One region of the Halobacillus amylolyticus genome, then DNA from elsewhere that is predicted to be linked to it. Evidence: riboswitches for the same ligand, from Rfam matches in the RefSeq annotation. Region 1 holds a riboswitch; the other holds the start of a gene.
What was found. Region 1 has a riboswitch for glycine ahead of serC (3-phosphoserine/phosphohydroxythreonine transaminase). Riboswitches for the same ligand answer to the same signal wherever they lie in the genome.
Positions count from the first base shown of each region.

Region 2: it holds a riboswitch for glycine, as region 1 does, so the genes downstream of both, gcvT (glycine cleavage system aminomethyltransferase GcvT) here and serC (3-phosphoserine/phosphohydroxythreonine transaminase) in region 1, are expected to answer to the same signal.

Region 1 covers NZ_CP095075.1:1,198,629-1,205,608, forward strand. The annotation lists gene MUO15_RS06295 (phosphoglycerate dehydrogenase) at 1-687, opposite strand, end outside; gene serC (3-phosphoserine/phosphohydroxythreonine transaminase) at 701-1,783, opposite strand; glycine riboswitch at 1,903-1,982, opposite strand; tRNA gene MUO15_RS06305 (tRNA-Val) at 2,352-2,424, opposite strand; gene MUO15_RS06310 (alpha/beta hydrolase) at 2,654-3,376, shown strand; gene MUO15_RS06315 (YjcG family protein) at 3,422-3,937, shown strand; gene MUO15_RS06320 (GNAT family N-acetyltransferase) at 3,937-4,365, shown strand; gene MUO15_RS06325 (DUF421 domain-containing protein) at 4,470-5,144, shown strand; gene MUO15_RS06330 (MBL fold metallo-hydrolase) at 5,131-6,036, opposite strand; gene MUO15_RS06335 (MBT domain-containing protein) at 6,455-6,613, opposite strand; gene MUO15_RS06340 (DUF1360 domain-containing protein) at 6,667-6,980, opposite strand, start outside.
Region 2 covers NZ_CP095075.1:369,180-376,159, forward strand. The annotation lists gene MUO15_RS01995 (YqzE family protein) at 1-19, shown strand, start outside; gene MUO15_RS02000 (YqhG family protein) at 127-927, opposite strand; gene MUO15_RS02005 (DEAD/DEAH box helicase) at 924-2,567, opposite strand; glycine riboswitch at 2,733-2,825, shown strand; glycine riboswitch at 2,829-2,934, shown strand; gene gcvT (glycine cleavage system aminomethyltransferase GcvT) at 2,998-4,098, shown strand; gene gcvPA (aminomethyl-transferring glycine dehydrogenase subunit GcvPA) at 4,117-5,466, shown strand; partial or broken gene gcvPB (aminomethyl-transferring glycine dehydrogenase subunit GcvPB) at 5,459-6,921, shown strand; gene MUO15_RS02025 (rhodanese-like domain-containing protein) at 6,959-6,980, opposite strand, start outside.

The sequences.
Region 1 (6,980 bases):
TTTCATCATGTTAAATGTTTCTTCATTGAACATGCCGCTTGTATCCTTTGTTAACGGAACGTGCACTGTAATGTAATCAGAATAGGCAAACAGCTCCTTCATTGTCATGGCACGTTGCACATTACGAGACAGGTTCCAGGCAGTATTAACTGAAATAAATGGGTCAAACCCTATGACATCCATATCGAGGTCTAGTGCATCATTTGCTACTAGAGAGCCGACCGCTCCTAATCCAATCACCCCTAATGTTTTTCCTTTTATTTCTTTTCCGATAAATTGTTTCTTTCCAGTTTCTACAAGACTCGGAATCTCTTCGCCTTTTCCTTTTAACGTCCTGGCCCAGGATACACCGGAAAATAGATTACGGGATAACGCCATCAATGAAGTCAGTACTATTTCCTTTACAGCATTCGCATTAGCACCTGGTGTATTAAACACGACAATTCCACGTTCTGTATAATCTTCGACCGGAATATTATTGACGCCCGCGCCTGCCCTTGCAATTGCTTTTAGATTTTTGCCAAATTCCATGTCATGCATGTTATAACTGCGCACCACAATGGCGTCAGGATTCTCACTATCGTTATCTATTGTATAATTCACCTTTTCGAATACATCCAAGCCACGATCAGCAATGTTATTTAATGTTTTAATCGTGTTCAATTTGTCTTGTGTTAATGTGCTCATTTTGTTCTCCCCTTTACTCATGATTATTTTCAAATTCTTTCATAAAAGTGACCAGTGACCGTACACCTTCTATCGGCATCGCATTGTAAAGGCTTGCACGCATGCCCCCTACAGATCGATGGCCTTTCAACGTCTCAAGTCCCTCTGCCTTTGCTTTCTTAATAAAATCGGCATCTAATTCCGCCGACGGGCTGACAAAAGGAATATTCATAATCGAGCGACTGTCTTTATCTACTGGAGAAGTAAACAGCTCCGATTCATCAATAAAGTCGTACAATAGTTGCGCTTTTTCACGGTTGATACGCTCCATTTCCTTAAGCCCGCCAAGCTCTTTTATCCATTCAAAAACCAGTTTCGCCATGTAAATGCCAAATGTCGGTGGAGTGTTATACAAGGACCCGCTATCACTGTGCGTTTTATAATCAAGCATGGCCGGACAGTTTTCCGATGCTTTCCCAATTAAATCTTCTCGAATCACAACGACGGTTAACCCGGCAGGTCCGATATTTTTTTGCGCTCCAGCATAAATCAGACCATATTTAGAGACATCGATTTCTTCCGACAAAATATTCGATGACATGTCGGCTACAAGTGGGATGGTCCCTGTATCAGGAACTTCAGTAAATGCCGTTCCCTCAATTGTGTTATTCGTCGTAATATGGACATAATCCGCTTCCGGATCAGTCATTCCGCTGTCGACTACCGGTATATTAGTGAAATTGGCATCCTCTGAGGAAGCAACCACACGAATGTCACCATATTTCTTAGCTTCTTTGATCGCCTTCTTCGACCAGGACCCTGTATTGACATAGTCCGCTTTCCCACTTTTACCAAGGAGATTCATCGGTACCATAGCAAATTGCTGCGAGGCTCCACCTTGGACAAATAGAACTTTGTAATCCCCTGGAATATCCATCAGTTCTCTTAGCAGCTGCTCAGCCTCCATGATAATCTCTGTAAATAACTCCGATCGATGACTTAACTCCATCACAGACATTCCCGAATCCGCATAATTAACTAACTCTTTTTGTGCCTTTTCTAATACTGGTAGTGGCAATATAGAAGGTCCTGCTGAAAAATTATAAATCCGCTTCATGTTAATCAAACACCTCATTCATATTTATTAAAAATTACTAGTAATCCTTGGTCAAAATAGTATAAAAAAAGAGATTGGGATTCCCCAGCCTCTTAAGTGTCAGAATAACAATAAGTACTTGCTATTCTTCTGTCCTTTTTGCCTGAGATTGTGAACCCTTCGGCGATGCAATAGTTGCATTCTCTCCAGAAACTGCTCCTGTTATAGTGTGACCCATAACAATCAACGCTTATTTAGTTATAAAAATGTTAAGTGACTAGTTTAGTAGATAAAAAGTATTGTATTGTTCGTTTTTAAGACAAGAAAATTTGTATAAGTGGATTATAAAACATATTACCAAACTTCTCAAGAGAGATAAAACAAGCAGTTTATCTCTTTTCTTTATGATAGCGCTTACCTTGTTTGTTTAAAGGGATTAGAATAAAATACGAATATTTTATATATTGTAATAATTTTTATTCGCTTTTTCTTGTGTATTCCACACGCTGAATCATTTAGTGTCAAAACAAAAGAAATGACGCGGCCTCCCCTTTGTTAGGAAACCGCGCCATTTCGGCACTTTGATGGATGATTCCGATTGGGCTCGAACCAACGACCTCCACCCTGTCAAGGTGGCGCTCTCCCAGCTGAGCTACGGAATCACATTATGTAACATTTTGTTGTAAGGACAAGTACTAATATACATGGCTATCGTATCGATGTCAACGATTTTCACTGTTTTTTATTTTATGATGAATTTCTTCCCTTTCAAAAAAGATCGATTCTCCTTTTTTTCAAAATTATATGATAAAATAGAAGTGATACGTTTACATGATTTACGATGCGGTAATTTCCATTAGCAAACTTGCTCGGATGTTAGGAGGTGGTCAAATGGGGAGAGACGGTACAATGCAGGAGTACAGCATCAATAGCCAATACTTAAATGAAGAAATGACGTTAAACGTGTACACACCCAAAAACTTCTCGCCACTGTATAAATACCATTTCTGCATTATGCAGGATGGAAATGACTACTTTCAGATGGGACGGGCTGCAACGCTGAGTGATCAGCTTCATGCAGATAAAGAAATTGAAAATACGATTTTTATTGGTATTCATTATCATGATAAGTTTGACCGTCGGGATAAATACCATCCTGATGGAAAAAGGCAGGGTGATTATGTTAACTTTTTAGTAAGAGAAGTTGTTCCTTTTCTAGATGAGGAGCTCCCTGGCTTTTATATGGGAAATGGACGTACACTGGTCGGCGATTCGTTAGCTGGTACACTTGCACTAATGACAGCCACTCGTTTTCCAAATGTATTCGGTAACGTCATTATGCAAAGCCCATATGTTGACCCTCACGTTATGGAGGTCGTAAAAACGGTGAGGGATTTATCTTCACTGTCGATTTATCATACGATTGGAAATAAGGAGACTTCAGTAAACACCACAGATGGGGCAACAAAAGATTTCTTAAAGCCCAATCTCAATCTAAAAGAATACTTATCACATCAGCCTTTATCTTATGTTTTTCATGAGCTCGACGGTGACCACACATGGAAATCCTGGCAGCAGGATTTAAAGCGAGCTTTACAAACGATATTTGGCTAATGCCGCAAGTAGCGTGTAATGAAAGAAATAGGAGGGATCAACCGAATGAAATATGGTATAGCAATTTTTCCATCAAAAAAAGTACAGGATGAGGCAAACTCTTATCGTAAACGTTATGACCCGCATTACGCTCTGATTCCACCGCATATTACTGTTAAAGAGCCCTTCGAAACAGATGAACAGGTACTTGAATCAACGATTATTCCTGAATTAAAAAGAATTGCCAAAAGTACAACTTCATTTTCCATAAAGATATCCAAAGTTAGTTCTTTCTCACCTGTTACTAACACCATTTACTTAAAGGTCGACCCATCTGACGAAATTGTGAAACTCAATCAGAATCTGCACGAAGGAATTATCCCTGATAATAAGGAGTATTCTTTTGTTCCTCACATCACGATTGCTCAGAAGCTTTCCGATGAGGAGTTCTCTGATGTGTATGGGAGTTTAAGTATGGATAGTTTTGATATTGTAGACAAAGTTGATCGTTTCCAACTCCTCTATCAATTAGAAAATGGGGCTTGGAGCGTCTACGAAACTTTTCGGTTTGGTGAACAGTAATGCATCCGGATATTCGGAAAGTAACAAAACATGAAGAACTTAGCGATGCCCACCGTGTTAGGCGTAACGTTTTTATAAAAGAACAAGGGGTTTCAGAACAAGACGAGCATGATGCCTTCGAGGACCAGGCTACACATATCGTGGGGTATTTTGATGGAGAACCGTTTGCAGCTGCTCGACTCAGATTTATTGAGGATTATGCTAAGCTTGAAAGAATTTGTGTAGAGAAGGCTCACAGAGGCAATTCCTTCGGCAAGCAAATCATTCACTACATGGAAACAGTGATTAAAGATGAAGGATATTCAAGGGCCAAGCTTAACTCGCAAACTCACGCAGAAGGCTTTTATGAAAGTCTCGGATACCGTACTGTGTCGGAAGAATTCATGGATGCCGGCATCCCTCATGTAACAATGATTAAAGATTTATGAACACATGGTCTGCCTTTTCTACAGGCAGGTCTTTTTTTGTATAAAAATTCTCCTTCTCGTCCAGAATGTTAGCTAGACTAGAAGTTTGAGGGACAGGTGATGGTATGGACTACTTGGAAATGTTCGTAGAAATTATATTCGGGTTCGTTGCCCTTTTTCTTGTAACAAAAGTACTCGGGAAAACGCAAATCACCCAAATAACAGCATTTGATTTTATTTCCGCATTAGTTTTAGGAGAACTCGTTGGAAATGCGCTTTATGACGATGAAGTTGGTATTGCCAAAATTGCTTTTGCAGTGATCCTTTGGGGTATCCTTATTTATCTAACTGAAATGATTACTCAAAAGTTTAAGGGGACTAGAAGCTTACTTGAGGGAAGTCCTTCCCTTGTAATTCATGAGGGGAAAATTATGAAGCAACAGCTGAAGAAAAATAAGCTTGATATTAACCAGCTTCAGCATTTGTTACGCACTAAGGATGTTTTTTCAATAAAAGATGTCCAATTTGCGGTTCTCGAAACGGACGGTACGATCTCCGTATTGAAGACATCTGATAAACAAACTCCAACAAAGAAAGACCTGAATCTTCCCTTGTCCGCTGTTTCCTTATCGAGTATTTTTATAAGTGATGGCGAAGTTCTGTGGGATAACCTCAAAGAGTCCGGGTTTGATGAGAGTTGGCTGAAAACAGAACTACGCAATCAGAACATTTCTCGTGTGGACCAGGTGCTCATGGCGGAATATACACCAGGAGAACAACTTTTTGTTATGCCTTATTAGGGGGGAAGAACATCCAGCGGTATTCATCGATCTTATCGATCACCCTATCTTGTTTCTTCAAAGCTAATAAATAAGCTGTGACGGCCGTTCTAAATAAAAGCCATTGAGAAAACTGCTGAACGTTTACATTATAGTAATTGCACATAGCTGAAACAATTTGTTCATGGCTTACACCTTCAGGGTAATTTTGCAGGTAGGTTTCAACCCATTGTAATAATTCGTTATGGTAATGAACATTAGCCTTGACTGTATCTTTGAAGTTTCTTTCATACACGCCATGTCCTGGCAAGGCCCCATCACAAGAAATAGTCAGAAGCCTTTTTAAACTTTTAAGTGTTTCGTCTGCGTCTGTTACGTAAGGGATTTTATGCTTTTGCAATTGCGATTCACTGAAGTATGAATCTGCCGCAAATAAGACTCCCTTGGTAAGAAGAGCGAGTTGATGATAACTATGCCCCGGCAATAAATAGGTTTCAACATGTAATGCCCCGACTTGCAAAGTCCCTTCAGATACAGCTTCATCCACATCCATCTTCGGCCCTTGTAAAAATTTATTTTGCAATTCCGGTAAGGGATCGTTTCCACCAAATAAATACAGAGGTTCAATCATTGGATTTCGCAAAATAGCTTCTTCGAATACAGGGGCAATCGTTTTTATGTTAAAGTGTTTTTGAATGTGGGCAGCACCACCATAATGATCTGCGTGAGCATGGGTAATAAAAAGATGCGTCAACGGAAGCTCTCTTTCCTTGAGTTCCTTGAGCATCTTTTTAATTGAGGGAGTATCAATTCCCGCGTCAATAATTAGACCTGTTTCCCCATCGTGTACATAACCGATATTAACAGCACTATTATAGTAGTAGCAGTAGTCGTTGATTTGTTCAAATGACATAGCAAAAGCCCCTCGTTTTAAAAGATTGCACTTCGTAGACAGGAGAACCTTTCCTATATCTTTTCGCTAAAATGAAGGCCTTTTCCTGTAATTCTAGAATAAAATTTTTCCTGCACACCAAAAGGAACATTAGGATTACGATAATGAACGGTAGCAGGAGTATATAAATTCTGTTGCTTCTCTGTGTACTCTTTCCGCTTTTCCTCCTTAGGCTCGTGGTCATCTTTTAATTTGTGATCCAATGCCACTTTAAAAGCAGGTTCTAAGGCAAAAGGAGATCGTTCGGTTTGTGTGGCCCTTTTTTGATAATCCATATATTGATAATGTGCAATGGGAAGAATATACCCGATAATAAACCTCCTCCTTCCTATTTGATTAATACCCTGTTTTCAAAAATGTATTCCTCTCCTTCGTTTATTTATTCAAAATAATGCTCCAGCTTTTTCATTTGCTTATTGAGTTCACTTTCAAGCTTCGTCAATCTTTTCGAGAATCGTTTTTCCCATTCATCAAAATCATGTTGCCATCCATTAAACCGCTTCTCCGGTTGTTTAATGACACCATTTGAGCGTCTCATTTCTTCATCTATTTCTCCCAACAATTCAATGAGGGGTTTTTGTTTTTTTACAATTACCGTTCACTCCATTCATAAATAATTGATTGCAGACCAGCTATTGCCAAAATCAGAAGCGCCACCTGTCCATAAGGAACAAATAGGTATACTGCTGTCATTAATAAAGCTGACCAGACTCCTACACACCACTGGCAACTAATGAGTTCACCGATCATCCCCTTAGGTTCAAGCCATTCCTCTTTATGACCATTGTTATCCATGGTTGTGACGACTTTTAAAAACGGCTGCCGTATCCATTCAAGAATGAGGTCATCCACGATAAGGCGTGTAAAACGAAAACTGGCAAAAATCAACATCAATAAATCAAACC
Region 2 (6,980 bases), 830 kb from region 1:
ATGGCAGAAACATAGTTAAAAGAGGCTCAGGGCATGAGCCTCTTTTTGTTTTGTATTAGGAAATAAACGAAATGGGATTGTTCTGAGATCTATCTCATGACTGGCCAAAGCACCTGAAGCAAATGTTCATTGCTGAAATAATTGTTGGCTGGTTTGCTGTGATAAATAAAATAATCCGCCATTTGCAATTTGTATTGAAATTCTTGGTTTATACCTTACATCAAGCTGTTCAAGTTCTTTTTCATAATATTCTTCATCAACGTCATCTGATGTAAAAAAGCGATGCAGTAAATCTTTTTCATCCTTTAGTTGATGTAATGAGTGCACTTCCCATTGATCGTCTAAAGAAGTAAGACGTTCATTTGCATATCGAATAATGCGCTGATAGCCGCTTTCGATACGTACGATGGGTGTCATTGGGAAGCTGAAATCTGATACAGTTGATTGAAAATCAATCTCCCAAATCTTGTCCATCATTTTTGTGATCAGTGCACCGTTAATTAGATTTAATCCAATAGATAGAATTTCGTCACGCGTTTGCTTGCCACGGTAGGTCACTTTTATATTCAACACCAACCACGGATGCAGGGCTTGATTCACTGACAGGGAAGGAAGATATTCATAAAGTCTTGTCGAGTAGGAGCGGTCAATAGCTAACTGGTACATTTGATGAAGCTTTGGCGTTCCTGCGTGGAGATGGATTCCACTATCTTCCTCCATAATTCCATCCGTGAAAGTTAGGCTCATTGCCTCTCCCACCCGGTTCATCTTTTTCATATAGTGCCAATAAAATGGCCGATTCATAAGTGCTTCATCCATGTCATTTGTAAGCTGGATATGCATAGACTTGTTACTTTTCTCGGTAATGGTGCATCCATGAGTTGTAAAAAAGTCTTTAGCAAATTGAAAATACATACTAGCTGTCAACTTAATTCCCTCCGCTCATTTACGGTATATTCAACGTAGCTGACAAGGTTATTTAATTTAATGTTCATTTCTCCCTGACTTTCTGATTGCTTCATAATTGACTGAATCTGGTCGTCGAAGCTGCCGCCGGGTATATGTTCTAAAATATGGTCAAGGTCTCCGACAGCCTGTTTAAATATCTCGATTTTTTCATATAAAAGGTTCAATATTTGATCCTCAATGGTGTTTTCAATCGCAAAATTATAAATATGAACGTCTTTCTCCTGCCCGAAGCGATGTATTCTGCCAATCCGTTGCTCAAGGCGCATCGGATTCCATGGTAGGTCATAGTTGATCATATTGTTGCAAAATTGCAGGTTAATGCCTTCAGCCCCAGCTTCTGTGGTCACCATGACTTGCGCCTTTGTTTTAAAGAGATGTTTCATCCAGTCACGTTTACTCTTATTAAATTTGCCACTAAAAGGAACAGAGGTAATCCCATGTTGTTGCAGATACCATTGTAAATAAAATTGACTGGCCCGATATTCTGTGAAAATAATGAACTTTTCAGCAGATTTATCCATGATTTCAACGACCCGTTTTGCTTTAACGTGGTGGGGAAGTGTGCCTAAACGATCGATTAGTTCTGCCAACATGGTAGATTTGCCTTCTTGTTTGTTCTGCATGGATTGTAATGACATATAACAAGCTTCTCTTGTCGAACAGAGTTCTTTTGCTAACGTCAGCCATGTGAAAGAAGGAGAGTTGGATTTTAAGGCTGCAAGCTCTTCGTACATTTTCTTTTCCTCATCAGTAAAAGTAAGACGGACATTTGTCACGTGTCGTTTTGATGAATCAAGCCCTGTATCTTTCCTGCGGTTACGAATCATCAGCTTACTGAGTAAGGAATGGATATGCTGGTGGGTACCGGAATGTTCAAGGGACGTTTTACGATATTTCTTTTTAAAAGTCGTTAAATCACCAAGGTATCCGGGTTTCAAGATGGAAACTAGATTGAATAAATCACTCAAATTATTTTGGATAGGTGTAGCTGTAAGTAATAAACAATATGTTTTTTTTAATTGCTTGACGAATTGGTAATTTTTTGTTTGATGATTTTTTAATTTGTGAGCTTCGTCAATAATAATCAAGTCATAAGGGATCGACAAAATTTCCTCCTTGTGAGCTTCTCTTTTAGCCATATCAATCGATGTTACAGTAATATCCCAATCCTGCCAGGCTGCCTGTTTCTTTCGGGGAGAAAAGGCCTGAATATAAAATTTCTCGTTTAATTCTTGAACCCACTGATTTACGAGGGAAGCGGGAGTTAAGACGAGAACCTTCTTTGCCATTCCTCGAATCATGTACTCTTTTAAAATAAGGCCTGCCTCCAGTGTTTTTCCAAGTCCAACTTCGTCAGCAAGAATAGCTCGTCCATTCATTTCATGGACAACCTTTTCACATGCATCGATTTGATGATCTAGAAAATTAACATGGGGCAGATGTTTTGGGGATAGTAATCCATTAAACTCTGGGATGGACCGATATTCTAAAGCCTTGTAGCCGAGCTTAAACTCGTTCCATGAACAAAGGGAATCGGGTTGAGCAAGGTTCTCTGACAGAGAGAGTATATAGTCTTGGTCGTAATGTGTCTCAACCATTTGATCAACTCCTATACTAATAATAAAAAGAATTCATATAAATTTGAAATCGGCATTCGTTCTTATGGTAGGCTATGGTATAATGAAGCAGAAATTTAAGATAGTTTGTCACATAGCTTTACAGGTTAGTATGCCCAAATTAATCTAAGAAAATACTAGTAGCGGATGATTGCAAGGGGAGAGACTACTTTTGTGGCGCCGAAGGAGCAAGCAATCAATGATTGCGAATCTCTCAGGCAAAAAGACCTTTGTAGGACGCAACTCTGGAGAGTGTTTACGATAGGTAAACCACCCAAGAAGCAAGCGGACGAAAACGTCATTGTGTACGTTTTTAAAAACGCCAAACTTTCTGGTGAAACGGACAGAGACTCCCGATAAAGCGGTAGAGTCTCTTTTTTTATGCTTAATTAGATCTTATAGGAGTGATAGGATGACTGAATTGAAGCGTACCCCCCTTTTTTCTGAGTATAAGAGGTTAGAAGCGAAAACGATTGATTTTGGAGGATGGGATTTGCCTGTCCATTTTTCAAGTATTAAAAAGGAGCATGAAGCGACTCGTACAAAGGCAGGCCTTTTTGATGTTTCCCATATGGGAGAGGTCACGGTAAAAGGAAAAGACAGTCTTGACTATTTACAAGGGATGTTAACCAACGATGTGTCAAAGCTTGAGCCGGGAAAAGCACAATATACGATTATGTGCTATGAAGATGGTGGCACGGTGGACGATTTAATTGTTTACATGTTAGCTACAGATTATTATCTTCTTGTCATCAATGCAGCAAATCGTGATAAGGATGTGCAGTGGCTTAAGGATCATCAAAAAGGAGAAGTGACCATCACAGATGTCTCTGATGATTACGTTCAACTTGCACTTCAGGGGCCACAGGCAGAACAGGCATTGCAGCAACTGACAACTGCAGATCTGTCTTCGATTAAATTTTTCCGTTTCTTGCAGGATGTTTCGTTCAGCGGTGTTGAAGATAAGGCCATCGTTTCACGTACCGGTTATACAGGTGAAGATGGCTTTGAAATTTATCTTCCTGCTGCATCAGGTCCGGCCCTGTGGCGGGCAATTTTATCTGAAGGTGAAGCTTTCGGGGTGCAGCCAATTGGGCTGGGTGCTCGTGATACGCTGCGTTTTGAAGCTAACTTGGCATTATATGGCCAAGAACTCAGTTCTGAAATCACGCCAATTGAAGCAGGACTTTCTTTTGCTGTGCGAGTGAAGAAAGATGCAGATTTTATTGGTAAAGAAGTACTGAAAAAGCAAAAAGAAGAGGGAACAGCACGCAAGCTAGTCGGTATTGAAATGATCGACAAAGGCATCCCGCGTACCCATTATGAAATATTAGATGGTGAGAAGTCGATTGGATTTGTCACAACGGGGACACAATCACCGACACTAGGAAAGAATGTCGGTCTTGCTCTGCTGGATAGTGAATATACAGACGAGGGGACAGAAGTCACTGTTGTAGTACGTAAACGTAAGTTGCAAGCAAAAGTTGTCAAAACACCTTTTTATAAACGATAAGAATGAGGGGGAAGAGTTATGGAATTCCGTTATTTACCGATGACTGAACGCGATAAACAACAGATGATGGAAACAGTTGGTGTCAAGTCAACAGACGAGCTGTTTGCAGATATACCTGAAAATGTACGCTATAAAGGCGATTTAAATATCAAAGCTCCCAAAAACGAATTTGCACTTATGAAGGAACTCACACAGCTTGCTGGGCAAAATGTCAATCTGAAATCACATACCTCATTTCTAGGGGCTGGTGTGTACGATCACTATATTCCTTCTATTGTCGATCACGTCATTTCAAGATCTGAATTTTATACAGCCTATACACCTTATCAGCCAGAGATCTCCCAAGGGGAGCTTCAGGCGATATTTGAATTTCAGACAATGATTTGTGAGCTTACAGGAATGGATGTGGCTAACTCATCCATGTATGACGGTGGAACAGCTCTTGCTGAAGCGGTTAACCTTTCGGCTGGACAAACGAAGAAGAAGAAAGTGCTCGTCTCAAAAGCGATCCACCCAGAGTCGATGGCGGTTATCCATTCATACGTCAAAGGACCTGGGGTAGAGGTTGTTGAAATCGATCATAAAGATGGTGTAACAGACCTTGATCAATTAGAAAAAGAGTTGGATGAAGATACGGCTAGTGTAGTTGTACAATACCCTAACTTTTTCGGACAAGTAGAACCACTTCAGCAGGTGCGTTCTATTGTAGATACACAAAAGAAAGCAATGCTGATCACCTCAAGCAATCCATTATCCCTAGGATATCTCACGCCACCGGGTGAATTCGGGGCCGATATCGTTGTCGGGGATGCTCAAGTATTTGGAATCCCCGCCCAATACGGTGGACCTCATTGTGGTTATTTTGCTACAACCAAGAAACTTATGCGTAAAGTACCAGGGCGTTTAGTCGGCCAGACCAAGGATGAAGAGGGCAGAAGAGGGTTCGTTTTAACACTGCAAGCTCGTGAGCAGCACATTCGTCGTGACAAGGCGACTTCAAATATCTGTTCAAATCAGGCGTTAAATGCGTTAGCTTCATCAGTAGCCATGTCATCCCTTGGGAAACAAGGATTAAGAAAAATGGCCTGGATGAACATGCAAAAGGCGGCGTACATGAAGCAGCAGCTAGAGTCTGCTGGATTTCCCATTGCTTATCAAGGAGCATTTTTTAATGAACTTGTCGTAAACATTGGCGATCATCTTGAAGAAGTAAATAAGAAGCTTTTACAAAAAGGAATCATTGGTGGGTACGATCTTGGAAAAAACTTCGACAATTTAGCAGGGCACATGCTTGTTGCAATTACAGAAATTCGTACGAAGGAAGAAATCGATCTTTTCGTTAAAGAACTGGGGGATATTCATGGCTAATCAAGACTTTCCACTAATATTTGAATTGAGTCAAGAGAGTCGTACAGGCTTCAGCTTACCTGAGTTAGATGTGCCTGAAACGAATGTGGATGAGCAGTTAGGGGAGACCTACATTAGAAAAAATGAACCCGATCTGCCCGAGGTAAGCGAACTGCAGATCATGCGCCACTACACTGCGTTATCTAAGCGAAACCATGGAGTAGATTCTGGATTTTATCCATTAGGTTCATGTACGATGAAATATAATCCGAAAATGAATGAAGATGTTGCTAGATTAGCCGGCTTCAGCCACATTCATCCATACCAAGCACCTGAGACCGTTCAGGGAGCCCTTGAACTACTGTATGATCTGCAAACGACACTAGCTGAAATTACCGGTATGGATACAGTAACTTTACAGCCGGCAGCAGGCGCCCATGGGGAATGGACTGGCTTAATGATGATCCGTGCATTTCATGAGGGAAATGGCGACTATGAACGAACTAAAGTCATTGTGCCGGATTCGGCTCACGGAACGAACCCAGCTTCAGCAACGGTAGCAGGGTTTGAAGCGGTTACAGTTAAAACAAATGAGCGAGGACTCGTTGATCTAGAAGATTTGAAGCGTGTAATCGATGAAAAAACAGCGGCCCTTATGCTTACAAACCCGAATACGCTCGGCTTATTTGAAGAGGACATTGAAGAGATGGCTGCGATCATCCATGAAGCAGGCGGGAAGCTGTACTATGATGGAGCGAATCTTAATGCCATTATGAGCTACGCCCGTCCTGGAGATATGGGCTTTGATGTCGTTCACCTTAATCTTCACAAAACATTTACAGGCCCACATGGTGGTGGGGGCCGGGATCAGGCCCTGTCGGTGTGACAGCAGAGTTTGAACCATTCCTGCCTAAGCCGATCTTAAAGAAACGTGATGACTCATTTGTATTTGAGGAGAATCGGCCACGATCAATCGGACGAGTGAAGCCTTATTATGGAAACTTCGGTATTAATGTTCGTGCTTACACGTATATCCGCACAATGGGAGCTGAAGGTTTAAGGAAAGTAAGTGAGTATGCGGTGCTGAATGCAAATTATATGATGCGCAGACTTCAAGAAGAATACGAAGTACCGTTTGACCAGCATTGTAAACATGAATTTGTGTTGTCAGGTAAACGACAGAAAAAACTCGGGGTGCGTACACTTGATATCGCTAAACGGTTGCTTGACTTTGGGTATCACCCACCAACTATCTACTTTCCAATCAACGTGGAGGAAGCTCTGATGGTTGAACCAACAGAAACAGAATCAAAAGAGACGCTTGATGCATTTGTTGATGCGATGATCCAAATTTCGCGTGAGGCTAAGGAGGACCCTGAGAAGGTTCAGGAGGCTCCTCATACAACGGTTGTCAGCCGGATGGATGAGACCACAGCTGCGAGAAAACCGATATTACGTTATATCAAAGAAGATTAACAAAAAAGACGCTGCCTTTTTGAGCAGCGTCTTTCCTTTACTTTTTAGTTTTAATTTTG